2 regions of the Nesterenkonia aerolata genome follow, and region 2 is predicted to be linked to the other one. Evidence: predicted binding sites of a transcription regulator. Region 2 holds the regulator's gene; the other holds the start of a gene.
The links. The regulator HspR, encoded in region 2, represses chaperone genes until heat shock. The targets are predictions, from matches to a motif close to AAGTTGAGTCNNNNNGACTCAACTT.
Positions count from the first base shown of each region.

Region 1 (6,077 bases), on a different contig from region 2:
CGGTGAGCCAGCCCGGCTCCGAGTACCGGCAGAAGGTGTGGTCCGCGCTGCGCGAGGTACCCGCCGGAGAGACCGTCTCCTACGCTGAGCTCGCGCAGATGGCCGGGCGGCCGCAAGCCCACCGCGCAGCCGCGAGTGCGTGTGCGAACAACCTGGTGGCCTTCGCCGTGCCCTGCCACCGCGTCATCCGCGCCGACGGCTCCCTCGGCGGGTACCTGTACTACGGCACCGAGACCAAGCGGCAGCTGCTGCGCGCCGAGGGCGTCGAGATCTAAGAAGCTCTGCTCACCACTCGTGCGGGCGTGTTCCTGCCGTAGGCCGCGGCCACTATGACGAGGGCGAACGCCAACACCGGATGGCTCAGGACGACGACCAGCGTCAGCAGGCCCAGACCGATGTTCGAGCCCGGGTCCAGCAGGCCCCAGACGAACTGGAAGGCCATCACCGCACCCAGTGCAGCGGACACTCCTGCAAACCACAGGCGACTGAACCGCGACAACCTCGGCAGCTGTGTCAGCACGATGAACACCGTCATCGCGCAGCCGAGCAGCGAGGCCCCCAGGTGAACCGCCAGGACAGCGTCAAAGGAGCCGATCAGACGATAGAGCTGATCAGAGTAGAACAGAGTAGTCGGGACAAGCAGCAACAGAGTCACCGCTACGATGCTTTGCATCATCAGTCTCATGCGGTTCGCCTTTCAACCCCACCACCCGTACGCCATACGCCGACGGCTCCCAAACAACCCCCTCATGGCTTCGAAAGCAATGCCGGAATCACCGGACCCGCGACGCGAACCTACACCCAAAGTTCCGCGCGCGTAGGTCGCTAAGCGGTTCGCCCGAGTTCCTCAGGGACATGACGGATCTGAATCGTCGTCTTCATGCACAAAGCATAGACCCCCTAGACGCTGCATCCACACGAACTCAGAACCCGTCTGGACTCGGCGTGCACTCAGCCCTTCCGGACCACCGTCAGCCCGTGAGTGGGAGCGGCGAGCTCGCCCTCCTCCACACGCGGCTCCTGCCGGTCCACCAGCACAGTATCGCCGTCCTCAACGGACCCCGAGAGCAGCTCCTTGGCCAGCTGATCCCCGATTTCGCGCTGCACCAACCGGCGCAGCGGCCGTGCCCCGAAGGCCGGGTCATACCCGGTGAACGCCAGCCAGTCGCGGGCGGCGTCGGTGACCTCAAGGGTCAGCCGGCGGGCCGCCAGACGGCGCTGCAGCGAGTCGATCTGCAGGTTCACGATCGACCCCAGCTGCTCCATCGACAGCGGATCGAACATGACCGTGTCATCGAGCCGGTTGAGGAACTCAGGCTTGAAGGAGGCGCGCACCGTGTCCATCACGGCTTTCTCCTTCGCCTGCTGGTCCAGGCTCTGGTCCACCAGGAACTGCGAACCCAGGTTCGAGGTGAGGATGAGCACCACATTGCGGAAGTCCACAGTGCGGCCCTGACCGTCGGTGAGCCGGCCGTCGTCGAGCACCTGCAGCAGGATGTCGAAGACCTCCGGGTGGGCCTTCTCCACCTCATCGAGCAACACCACCGAGTAGGGCCGGCGTCGCACTGATTCGGTGAGCTGGCCGCCTTCGTCATAGCCGACGTAGCCGGGAGGCGCCCCGACGAGCCGGGCCACCGAGTGCTTCTCGGAGTATTCGGACATATCGATGCGGATCATCGAGCGCTCATCGTCGAACAGGAACTCGGCCAGGGATTTCGCCAGCTCCGTCTTGCCCACACCGGTGGGGCCGAGGAACAGGAACGAGCCGGTGGGCCGGTCCGGGTCCGCGACGCCGGTGCGGGCACGGCGGACCGCATCGGCGACGGCCGTCACCGCCTTGTCCTGACCGATCAGCCGCGAGCCGATGAGCTCCTCCATCTTCAGCAGCTTCTCGGTCTCACCCTGGAGCATGCGCCCGGCAGGAATGCCCGTCCACGCGGAGATGACCTCGGCGATGCCGTCGGCGTCGACCTCATCGGAGACCATCTTCGCCTCACCGGCTTCGCGCTCAGCGCCCTCTTCCTCCTCGACTTCAGCCAGCTGCTGCTCCACCTGGGGGATCTCCCCGTAGAGCAGCCGGGAAGCCTCGCCGAGATCACCCTCACGCTGGGCCTTCTCCGCGGCCGAGCGCAGCTCGTCGAGCCGGACGCGCAGGTCACCGGCGCGGTTGAGCTCACCCTTCTCCGCCTCCCACCGGGCGGTGAGCTCGGCGAGCTCCTCCTTGGTGTCGGCAAGGTCGGCGCGCAGGGCTTCGAGCCGCTCCTGGGAACCGGCGTCGTCCTCGCCGGAGAGCGCCATCTCCTGCATGGTGAGGCGGTCAACCTGCCGGCGCAGCTCGTCGATCTCCACTGGGGCGGAGTCGATCTCCATGCGCAGCCGGGAGGCGGCCTCATCGATGAGGTCGATGGCCTTGTCCGGCAGCTGACGGTCGGTGATGTAGCGATCGGAGAGCGTGGCGGCGGCGACCAGCGCGCCGTCGGAGATCGCCACCTTGTGGTGGGCCTCGTAGCGCTCCTTGATGCCGCGCAGGATGGCCACGGTGTCCTCCACGGAAGGCTCGCCGACGTAGACCTGCTGGAACCGGCGCTCCAGAGCGGCGTCCGATTCGACGTTCTCGCGGTATTCGTCGAGCGTGGTCGCGCCGATCAGCCGCAGCTCGCCGCGGGCAAGCATGGGCTTGAGCATGTTGCCCGCGTCCATGGAGCCCTCAGAGGCCCCGGCGCCGACGACGGTGTGGATCTCATCGATGAAGGTGATGATCTCCCCGTCGGAGCCCTTGATCTCGTCGAGCACGGACTTCAGCCGCTCCTCGAACTCGCCGCGGTACTTGGCCCCGGCGATCATGGCTCCGAGGTCGAGGGAGATCAGGGTGCGGTTGCGCAGGGATTCGGGGACGTCGCCGGCGACGATGCGCTGGGCGAGACCTTCGACGACGGCAGTCTTGCCGACCCCGGGGTCACCGATGAGCACCGGGTTGTTCTTGGTGCGGCGGGAGAGGACCTGGACCACCCGGCGGACCTCGGAGTCGCGGCCGATGATGGGGTCCAGCTTGCCGGAGCGGGCGACCTCAGTGAGGTCAGTGCCGTACTTCTCCAGCGCCTGGAAGCTGTTCTCCGGGTCCGGGTTGGTGACCTTCTTGTCCCCGCGGATGCCCGGCAGCGCGGTCTTCAGAGCTTCGTGGGAGGCGCCGTTGTCGGCCAGAGCCCGGCCGACGGGACCGTTGTCGGCGGCGAGGCCGAGCAGCAGGTGCTCGGTGGAGATGTAGTCGTCGCCGAACTCATCGGCCTCAGCCTTGGCGGCGCGCAGCACGGCGAGCCCCGCCTGGGAGAACTGCGGGGTGGAGACGGACGAGCCGGAGGTGCTGGGAAGCTGACGCATCAGCGCGGAGGCGCGGGTGGAGACGGCATCGACGTCGGCGCCGGTGGCCTTGAGCAGGGCGACGGCGACGGACTCGCGCTGATCCATGAGCGCCTTGAGCAGGTGTGCGGGTTCGATCTGCGGGTTGCCCGCAGTGTTGGCGTTGGCAGAGGCGGCGGAGACGGCCTCCTGTGATTTGGTGGTGAGCTGAACGTCCATAGGTGAGTGTCCTTCCCAGTGCGGGTGCGTCCTGACCCGGCCTTAAAACTTGAGTCACTCATACTCAACTTTATGCAGTGCCCGTCTATTCCGGTGCAGCGCGCTCCACTCTCCAGTGTCTCCGGAGACACTCCCCCTGGCCACACCCCCCTCCCTTATCGAGTATCCCTGGCTTTGTGAGATATCCCGCCGCATGTTCCACGGGATATCTCACAAACCCAGGGATACTCGATCGTCGGGACGAGGGGTGGGGCGCCCACCGGATAGGAGCACCTGTGTGGTGACAATGCGCTCGACATTACTTTTCCACAGGTCAGGTCACCGCGATGGAGCAGGAGCGTCCGGTGTGGTTACACTCTTCGGCGGTATTGACACGGAACTGACGTGAAGAGACTCGTGACCGAGAAGGGGAGAGGGATGCTCTCTAATGTGGCTGGTATGCACATGACCGCTGATGTACAGGTGCCAGCGGGGCGGCAAACGGTGCCGACACCGTGGCTTCGGAACGCCGCTTCGGTAGCGGCGCTGACTTTGGTACTGGCCGGATGTGGCGGCGAAGCCACCGAGGGAGAGACCGAGCCGTCAGAAGAGGTGACTGCTTCGGATCCTGGTGCGCAGGCAGGAGCCGAAGAGGAACCTGACGATGAAGCCAGCGAGACTAACGACGAGGACAGCAACAGCAGCGACGACGGAGCTGATTCCAACGAGCCTGTTCCGGCATCCTCTGATGGTCCGGCAGAGAACTGGCCCGAGCCGGAGAAGCCCGATGCCATGTTCGAAGAGACCGAAGAGGGCGCTGTGGCGGCGCTGGAATACTGGTGGGAAGCCCGACAGTACGCCCGTGACACTGGTGACGTCACTCCGCTAGAAGACGCCTCAATGGATGAATGCCGTATGTGTGAGCATGAAATTGAGCTAACGGAGCGTGCGTACCAGCAGGGCATCTGGTTCACTCAGCAGCCAGACGACCCTCGGGATGCTCGCGTGGAGATGGTCGACCAAGACATAGCACTCATTCGTTTCGAGTTAGACCCTGGAGCGTTCCAGGGGTTCACAGATGAAGGAATCCAAGAGGATTCGGATGGTGGCAGCTCAGAACCGTGGGAAAGTGATGTAGTTTTCGACGGTGAGTGGAAAATTTTTGAGATGGAAATCATGATTAATCCCGAGGGTGAATCATGATAAATTTTATCCCTCTGCTGACTATTGCATTAACAAGGCAATCTTCCGGGGAAGATGTGCTATCAGAAATTGCCGATAATGCCGTAAGGGTCGAAGTCGAACGTATCGATCCTGGACGCTCTGATTCTTCGGGTAACGAAAACCCGGGCGGCGAGGAAAGCTCGCAAGACCAACGACAAGACCCGGGACTCCCTACTCCGGACTCGAGTTCACCGGGTCGGGATACAGAGCCTGGTCAGCCAGGAGGAGGACCTCCTGCTTCCCCTGGTGAGGAATCCGGTGGGGGTTCCGGCGGGGATTCGGGGTGGAGCATTCCCCCTGAGTATGATCCTGAAGGCGCCTGCCCTGATGGTCAGGTCTACGCGGGAATCGAGCAGTGTGTGCCCGAGACCATGCGACAAGACTGTGAGAACCAACTCAACAGCACCTACTTGCGGACCATGTCCTTGCTCGACGTCGAGGGATTCTGTGAGGGTTTCGGCCGCTACGAGACTGAAGACTACTTGGCCATACGCATCGATGAATCCGGCCCCACCGACACCGGTAACACCGGGCAGCCCCCGGCTCAGCAGCCTGCCCCAGAGGCGCAACAGGTGACCGAAGAGGACATCGCCGTAGAGATCACCACAGGATTCGCGGAACTGGGCATCGAACCAGCCACCGTGGAGTTCCAACCCGATCTGCTCGGGTTTGGATATGTCGATCGCGACACCAATATCTACGCTGAGGTCGATCAGCAGACGGTCACCGAGGAAGTCCTCGGTGAAGACCTCGAGATCCGGGCCACCCCCGTCGAGTACCGGTGGGACTACGGTGACGGGGCCACTGCCACCACTACCGAACCTGGTGGACCCTTACCTGAGGTCACCTCGGCAGGTGAGCCGGTCAATCCCACCGATACCGAGACCGCGACCTCCCACGTCTATACCGAGACCGGCCGGTTCACAGTGACCGTCGAGACCGTCTTCACCGCCGAGTTCCGCTTCCAAGACGACGAAGACGAGGACTGGATCGAGATCGAGGGCACGGCCGTATTGGAGTCCTCACCGGGCGAAGCTGACATCTGGCGAGCCTCGAGCCGGCACGTCTCCGGCGAATGCGAGCACCAGGACCAATGGGGCTGCGACGGACCGGTGGAGCTGGAAGACGGAGATGAACTGCCCGAGATCTTCCGTAACGACCGCCAACCACCCCACACCGAGCCGTAGTCCACGCCACGGAACCTGGAAGCACCACCGCGGCGTGAACGAGCCGAGCAGGACCACGGGAGTCCGATAACGTGATCCCCATGCTCACCCCTGACCTGCGCCACCTGGTTC
Region 1 covers NZ_JAVKGR010000006.1:60,633-66,709, forward strand. Annotated here, with positions in the region: gene RIL96_RS06840 (methylated-DNA--[protein]-cysteine S-methyltransferase) at 1-275, shown strand, start outside; gene RIL96_RS06845 (hypothetical protein) at 272-676, opposite strand; gene clpB (ATP-dependent chaperone ClpB) at 952-3,576, opposite strand; gene RIL96_RS06855 (DUF6318 family protein) at 3,973-4,758, shown strand; gene RIL96_RS06860 (hypothetical protein) at 5,199-5,966, shown strand; gene RIL96_RS06865 (ASCH domain-containing protein) at 6,047-6,077, shown strand, end outside.
Region 1: a site for HspR is predicted at 3,623-3,647, ahead of clpB (ATP-dependent chaperone ClpB). Genes of this name have one in related genera too.

Region 2 (6,077 bases):
AAGGAGGCCAACAAGGGCGTGAACCCGGACGAGGTCGTCGCCGTCGGCGCGGCCCTGCAGGCCGGTGTGCTCGGCGGTGAGCGCAAGGACGTGCTGCTGATCGACGTCACCCCGCTGTCCCTGGGCATTGAGACCAAGGGCGGTGTGATGACCAAGCTGATCGAGCGCAACACGGCCATCCCGACCAAGCGTTCCGAGGTGTTCTCCACCGCTGAGGACAACCAGCCCTCCGTGGCGGTCCAGGTCTTCCAGGGCGAGCGCGAGTTCACTCGGGACAACAAGGCCCTGGGCACCTTCGAGCTGACCGGTATCGCCCCGGCTCCGCGCGGCATGCCGCAGATCGAGGTCACCTTCGACATCGACGCCAACGGCATCGTCCACGTCTCTGCGAAGGACAAGGGCACCGGCACTGAGCAGTCGATGACCATCACCGGCGGCACCTCGCTGGATCAGGAGGACATCGACCGGATGGTCGCCGATGCCGAGACCCACGCGGAGGAGGACAAGAAGCGCCGCGAGGCAGCGGAGAAGCGCAACGCCGCCGAGTCCACCGCCTACTCGGTGGACAAGCTGCTCAAGGACAACGCGGACAAGCTGCCCGAGGACGTCAAGAATGAGGTCCAGGCCGACGTCGACGAGCTGAAGAAGGCTCTGGACGGTCAGGACAACGACGACGAGGTCAACGCCGCGTTCGAGAAGCTTCAGGCCTCCCAGACCAAGTTGGGTGAGGCGCTGTACGCACAGTCGGCGGAAGGCGCCGAGGGTGCTGATGGTGCTGAGGGCGCGGCCTCCGGTGAGGACGAGGACATCGTGGACGCCGAGGTCGTCGACGAGGACTCTGACGACGAGAAGAAGTGAGGAATCCCTGATGGCAGATGAGAACCGGAATCCCGAGTCCCACTCCGGCGACGAGGGTTCTGGGGCCCAGGACCCCATCAAGGACCCGCTGCGTCAGGCCGAGGAGGTCTTCGAAGGTGTGACTGATGAGGAGGTGGAGGGCACGGTCGAGGACGCCGACGTGGTAGATGCTGAGGCAGCCGACGCCGAGACCGCTGAGGTGATCGACGGCGACGCCGTCGTCGCTGAGGAGCGTTCCACCTCGGATCTGGAGGCCGAGCTGCAGGCTGACCTGCAGCGGGTCCAGGCCGAGTACGTCAACTACCGGCGTCGGGTGGAGCGTGACCGCTCCGTGGAGCGGGAGCGCACGGTCGGCCAGGTGCTGACCGCACTGCTGCCGGTCCTCGACGACGTCTACGCTGCCCGGCAGGCCGGTGACCTGACTGATGGTCCCTTCGCGGCGATCGCCAACAAGCTGGAGAAGCTGCTCGGCGAGCAGGGCCTCGAGGTGATCGATGAGGTCGGAGCCGCCTTCGACCCGTCCGTTCACGAGGCAATCATCCAGCAGCCGCATCCGGAGATCGCCGCCGATCACGTCGCAGCAGTGCTGCGGGCGGGATACCGGCAGAACGACCGTGTGCTGCGCGCCGCGCAGGTCATGGTCTCCACCGGCCCGGCGGAGTGACCGACAGGTTCGTTCCTCGGTTGTACCGGTGACACTGTTTGTACCGGTGACACGGTGCCGGTTCGGGCCGGTCGACCCCGACGTCGGGAGTCGGCCGGCCCGAACCGCATCACAGGCATCCGCATCGCAGGAATCATAGAGACTTTTCAACATGCTGACCGGCAGGTCAGACTTTTCAGCAGGAGGAAGGGAGGCGCCGTGGCCTCACAGGATTGGTTGAATAAGGACTTCTACGCCATCCTCGGCGTCTCGAAGGACGCAGACGCCGCCGAGATCAAGAAGGCTTACCGTAAGCTCGCCCGCACCTACCACCCGGACACCAACCCCGGTGATGATGCCGCGGAACAGAAGTTCAAGGATGTTGGCGAGGCCTACACAGTGCTCTCCGACGCCGAGCAGCGTGAACAGTATGATGCCATCCGCGCGATGGGATCCGGGGCTCGGTTCTCCGGTGCGCCAGCTGGTGGTGCTGGTGGCGCGGCAGGGTTCGAGGATCTCTTCGGCGGACTGTTCAACACCGGCGGTGCCCCGCCGCGCGGTGGCCGTGGGGCACCCGGTGGTGCCGGCGGCTTCCCGGCAGGGTTCGAGGACATCTTCGGGAACATGGGCGGCGGCGGTTTCGGCGGACGGTTCGGCGGCGGCGCGCCGGCGAAGGGTGCCGACCGGACCGCGGAGACCACGATCTCCTTCGCCGGTTCCATCAACGGCACCCAGGTGGGTCTGCGCGAACCGGACGGTCATGTCATCGATGTGAAGGTCCCTGCCGGGATCCGGGACGGCCAGAAGGTCCGCGTCAAAGGCAAGGGTCAGCAGGGTGCCGGCGGCGCCGGAGATCTGATGGTCAGCGTGAAGGTCACTCCGCACCCGTTCTTCGAGCGCGACGGCGACGACATCCGCGTCCACCTGCCGGTGAGCTTCGACGAGGCCGTGCTCGGGGCGACCGTCTCGGTGCCCACTGTCCACGGTGAGCAGAAGCGGATCAAGGTTCCGGCCGGGTCTTCAACGGGTAAGACTCTGCGCCTAAAGGGGCAGGGTGTGCACCGGAAGGCGAAGCAGGGCGACATGCTCGTCGTCGTCGATGTGCAGGTGCCCGCGGAGCTCAGCGATGAGGCCCGAGAGGCTGTGGAGTCCTATGCCGCGGCGACCGCTGACCAGGATCCGCGTGCTGGGCTGGAGCAGAGGGCGAGGCTCTGATGGTTCCGCGGCGCAGAGTTCCGGACCCGGACGATCCGCGGCTGCGGGAACCGGGACAGCGGCATGCGCCGTTGTTCGTGATCTCCGTGGCCGCTCAGCTGGCGGAGATGCACCCGCAGACACTGCGCCAGTACGACAGGATCGGGCTGGTGATCCCGAAGCGGCAGGGTGGCCGTCATCGGCGGTATTCCCCGCATGATGTGGAGCAGCTGCGCGAGATCCAGCGGCTCTCTCAGGAGGGAGTGTCGCTGGAGGGGATCCGACGGATCATCGAGCTGGAGAACCGGGTGGAGGAGCTCGCCGGCACAGTGGAGTGGCTGCGTGATGAGCTGCGTGAGGCGCAGCGGCATTCTACGAAGCCGCGGTTCTTCGCGGTGGGGCCCTACGGTGAGGCGGAACCGGTGGCACCGGGGCGGCGTCCCCGGGGGAGCAGCCGTTCGCTGACCCGCACCCAGACCCGGGCACTGGTGGTGTGGGAGCCGGGTGCCGCGCAGTAGCTCAGGGCTGCGGTGTACCTATGGCCGCGCCGAGTTCGGTGATCATCTCTTCGACGAACACCATCTGTACACGGTCCGGTTGGCGCCACGGTGAGGTCTGCAGCTGAGCGTTGCGCAGGCGCAGCTCCGGGTCACGGAGCTCGACGAGAGATAGCCCGTAGCGGCGCGCCTCGTCCACTGCGAGTATGGACGCAAAAGCAACGCCACCACCGGTTCTGGCGAACTCCAGGAGGGCGTCGTGCTGGTCGGCCTCCAGTACGGGGCGCAGTTCCCGGCCCGAGCGGCGTGCCGCAGCGCGCAGCAGTTCGCGCTGTGAGCTCTGTCCCCTCAGCAGACCGTAGGGAAAATCCAGGACATCATCGAGTGCGAGCGATTCCCGGTCAGCCAGCTCATGTCCGACGGCCAGGACGACGCGCGTGGGAATGAATACTGAGTGTTCCACGCGGATTCCCTCGTGCGGGCGCGTGGAGAAGGTGGCGGCGACGTCGACCCGCTCCTCGCTGACCAGGCGTGTGGCCTCTTCGTTGCTGACAGTCTGCACCTCGAACCGGACATCTGGTTCCCTGACTCGCACACGGGTCAGGGCCCGTGCGACGAAGCTCGTCGAGAAGGCGCTGGAGCAGGCGATGCGGAGCAGAGGATCTGCCTGTGTGCCGTCGGCGAGGTCGCGGAGCAGTGCGGTCTCTTCGATCTCAGCACGGCGGATATGGGTGAGCAGCCGCAGTCCGGCTTCGGTGAGGTCGACGCCCTTGCCGTGCCGTACGAATAGTTCGACGCCGAGGCCGCGTTCCAGCTTCCTGATCTGGCGGCTCACAGCCGAGGGCGCGACCCGCTGTTCTGCGGCGGCGCGGTTCACTGACCCCCGCAGAGCCGTCTCACGGAAGTAACGGAGGTCGGTCGGCAGCAGCGTCTTCACGGTCTCCCTCTCAGCTCATCTCTTAAAGTGTTGCCTCAGAAGCAATGTTCACATGCTGCATCGGTCATAGCGAAGCAGTGCCGTCCAGGGTCTCGCCGCGCTAGGTTCTGAGGAAATCTCGGGAGATCGGGACGGAGCATCCGGACGAGCTGTGTGGTTCCGGCAGCGTCGTCCCCCGCTGACTCGGAGGGCACGATGCCACCACGGTCGACACGCAGAACAGCACAGAGCCGACGCCGTGTGCGAGGCCTGGATATCCTCGAGCGCCTGGGTAACAGGCTCCCCGAGCCGATGATCATCTTCGTCTGGCTCATCGGCCTGGTGATCGTGCTGTCCGTCCTCCTGTCCCTGGCAGGAGCCTCAGTCATCCACCCGGATACCGGTGAGGACACCGCGGTCCGCAGCCTGCTCAGCGGTGAGGGCGTGCGCTTCATCCTGGAGGACACAGTCAACAACTTCGTCGGTTTCGCTCCCGTCGGCGTGGTGCTGACGATGATGCTGGGGATCGGACTGGCAGATAAGACGGGTCTGCTGCAGGCGCTCATCCGCGGCACCATGCTGCGGACGCCGGCGTGGCTGCTGCCGTACGCGGTCTTCTTCGTCGCGAACAATGCCGTCATTGCCACTGACGCGGCCTTCCTCATCGTGCCGCCGTTAGCCGCGATGGTCTACCGGACTCTGGGGCGTCATCCGCTGGTGGGGATCATCTCGGCCTTCGCCGGGTCCTCGAGCGGTTATGCCTCCGGTTTCCTCATCACCGCCAACGAGCCGATGCTCGCCGGTATCTCCACCGAGGCGGCGCGCATCCTCGGAGAGGGTGGCCCCGAGGTCACCGCAGTGGACAACTACTACTTCATGATCGCCTCGATGATCGGCTGCACGCTGGTGGGCGGTACCATCACCCGCTTCGTCATTGAACCTCGTCTTGGCCTCTACGAGGGCGAGCACACGGTTTCGGCGGAACCGCTGACCACCTCGGAGAAGCGCGGTCTGAGCGCAGCGGGTCTGTTCACTATCGTCTACATCGGTGCGGTGATCGCCGCGGCGCTGGTCCCTGGCTCTCCGGTACGTGGAGAGGGCGGGGATGTGACGACCTCACCGCTGCTCTCCGGGGTGGTTCCGCTCCTGTTCATCTACTTCGCCCTCGTCGGGTTGGTCTACGGCGTCACCGCCAAGGTGCTCTCCGGCGGACGGGATGTGGTCGAGAAGTTCGCGGACGCCATCGGCAGCATGCGGTTCTTCATCGTCGTGATCTTCTTCATCGCTCAGTTCAGCGCCTATTTCACATGGACCAACATCGGGCTGTGGATCTCTGTCAACGGCGCGGACCTGCTGCTCGCCATGGATGCCACGGGTTTCGGCGTGCTGCTGGGAGTGATCGTGGTCTCGGCGCTCCTGACGCTGCTGATCACCAGCGGTTCGGGGCTCTGGGCGATCCTCGCGCCGATCTTCGTCCCGATGCTCATGCAGGTGGGGTTCCACCCGGCCGCAGTGCAGATGGCCTATCGGATCGGGGACGGTTCGACGTCGATGATCACCCCGCTGATGCCCTACATGGTGGTCATCCTCGGGTTCATGAGGGAATGGGACAGGGAGGCCAAACTGGGGCACATCCTGTCGAACACTGTGCCGTATGCGATCGGTGTCTTCCTTGTTCAGACCGGCCTCTTCCTGGCGTTCTATGCTTTCGGCATCCCGATCGGACCCGGCATTGACTTTCATCTTGAGTGATACAGCCCCCATCTCCGAGGCCCGCATATTCGGTATGGGACCGTGATCCTGACCGGCTCGTCGGCAGCCCACCAGATAAGTCCCTCAGACACCCCTGAAGAAGGAGAGTTCAGTGACCCGACAGGACGCGATCACCCAGGCCCATGAGTATGCCGACTCCGGAGCGCTGCTGGCAGATGTCAGGCGCCGTGTGGCCTATATGACGGTGAGTGCTGAG
Region 2 covers NZ_JAVKGR010000004.1:176,760-182,836, forward strand. Annotated here, with positions in the region: gene dnaK (molecular chaperone DnaK) at 1-858, shown strand, start outside; gene RIL96_RS05830 (nucleotide exchange factor GrpE) at 869-1,522, shown strand; gene RIL96_RS05835 (DnaJ C-terminal domain-containing protein) at 1,721-2,716, shown strand; gene RIL96_RS05840 (heat shock protein transcriptional repressor HspR) at 2,716-3,213, shown strand; gene RIL96_RS05845 (LysR family transcriptional regulator) at 3,215-4,129, opposite strand; gene RIL96_RS05850 (AbgT family transporter) at 4,325-5,860, shown strand; gene RIL96_RS05855 (M20 family metallopeptidase) at 5,973-6,077, shown strand, end outside.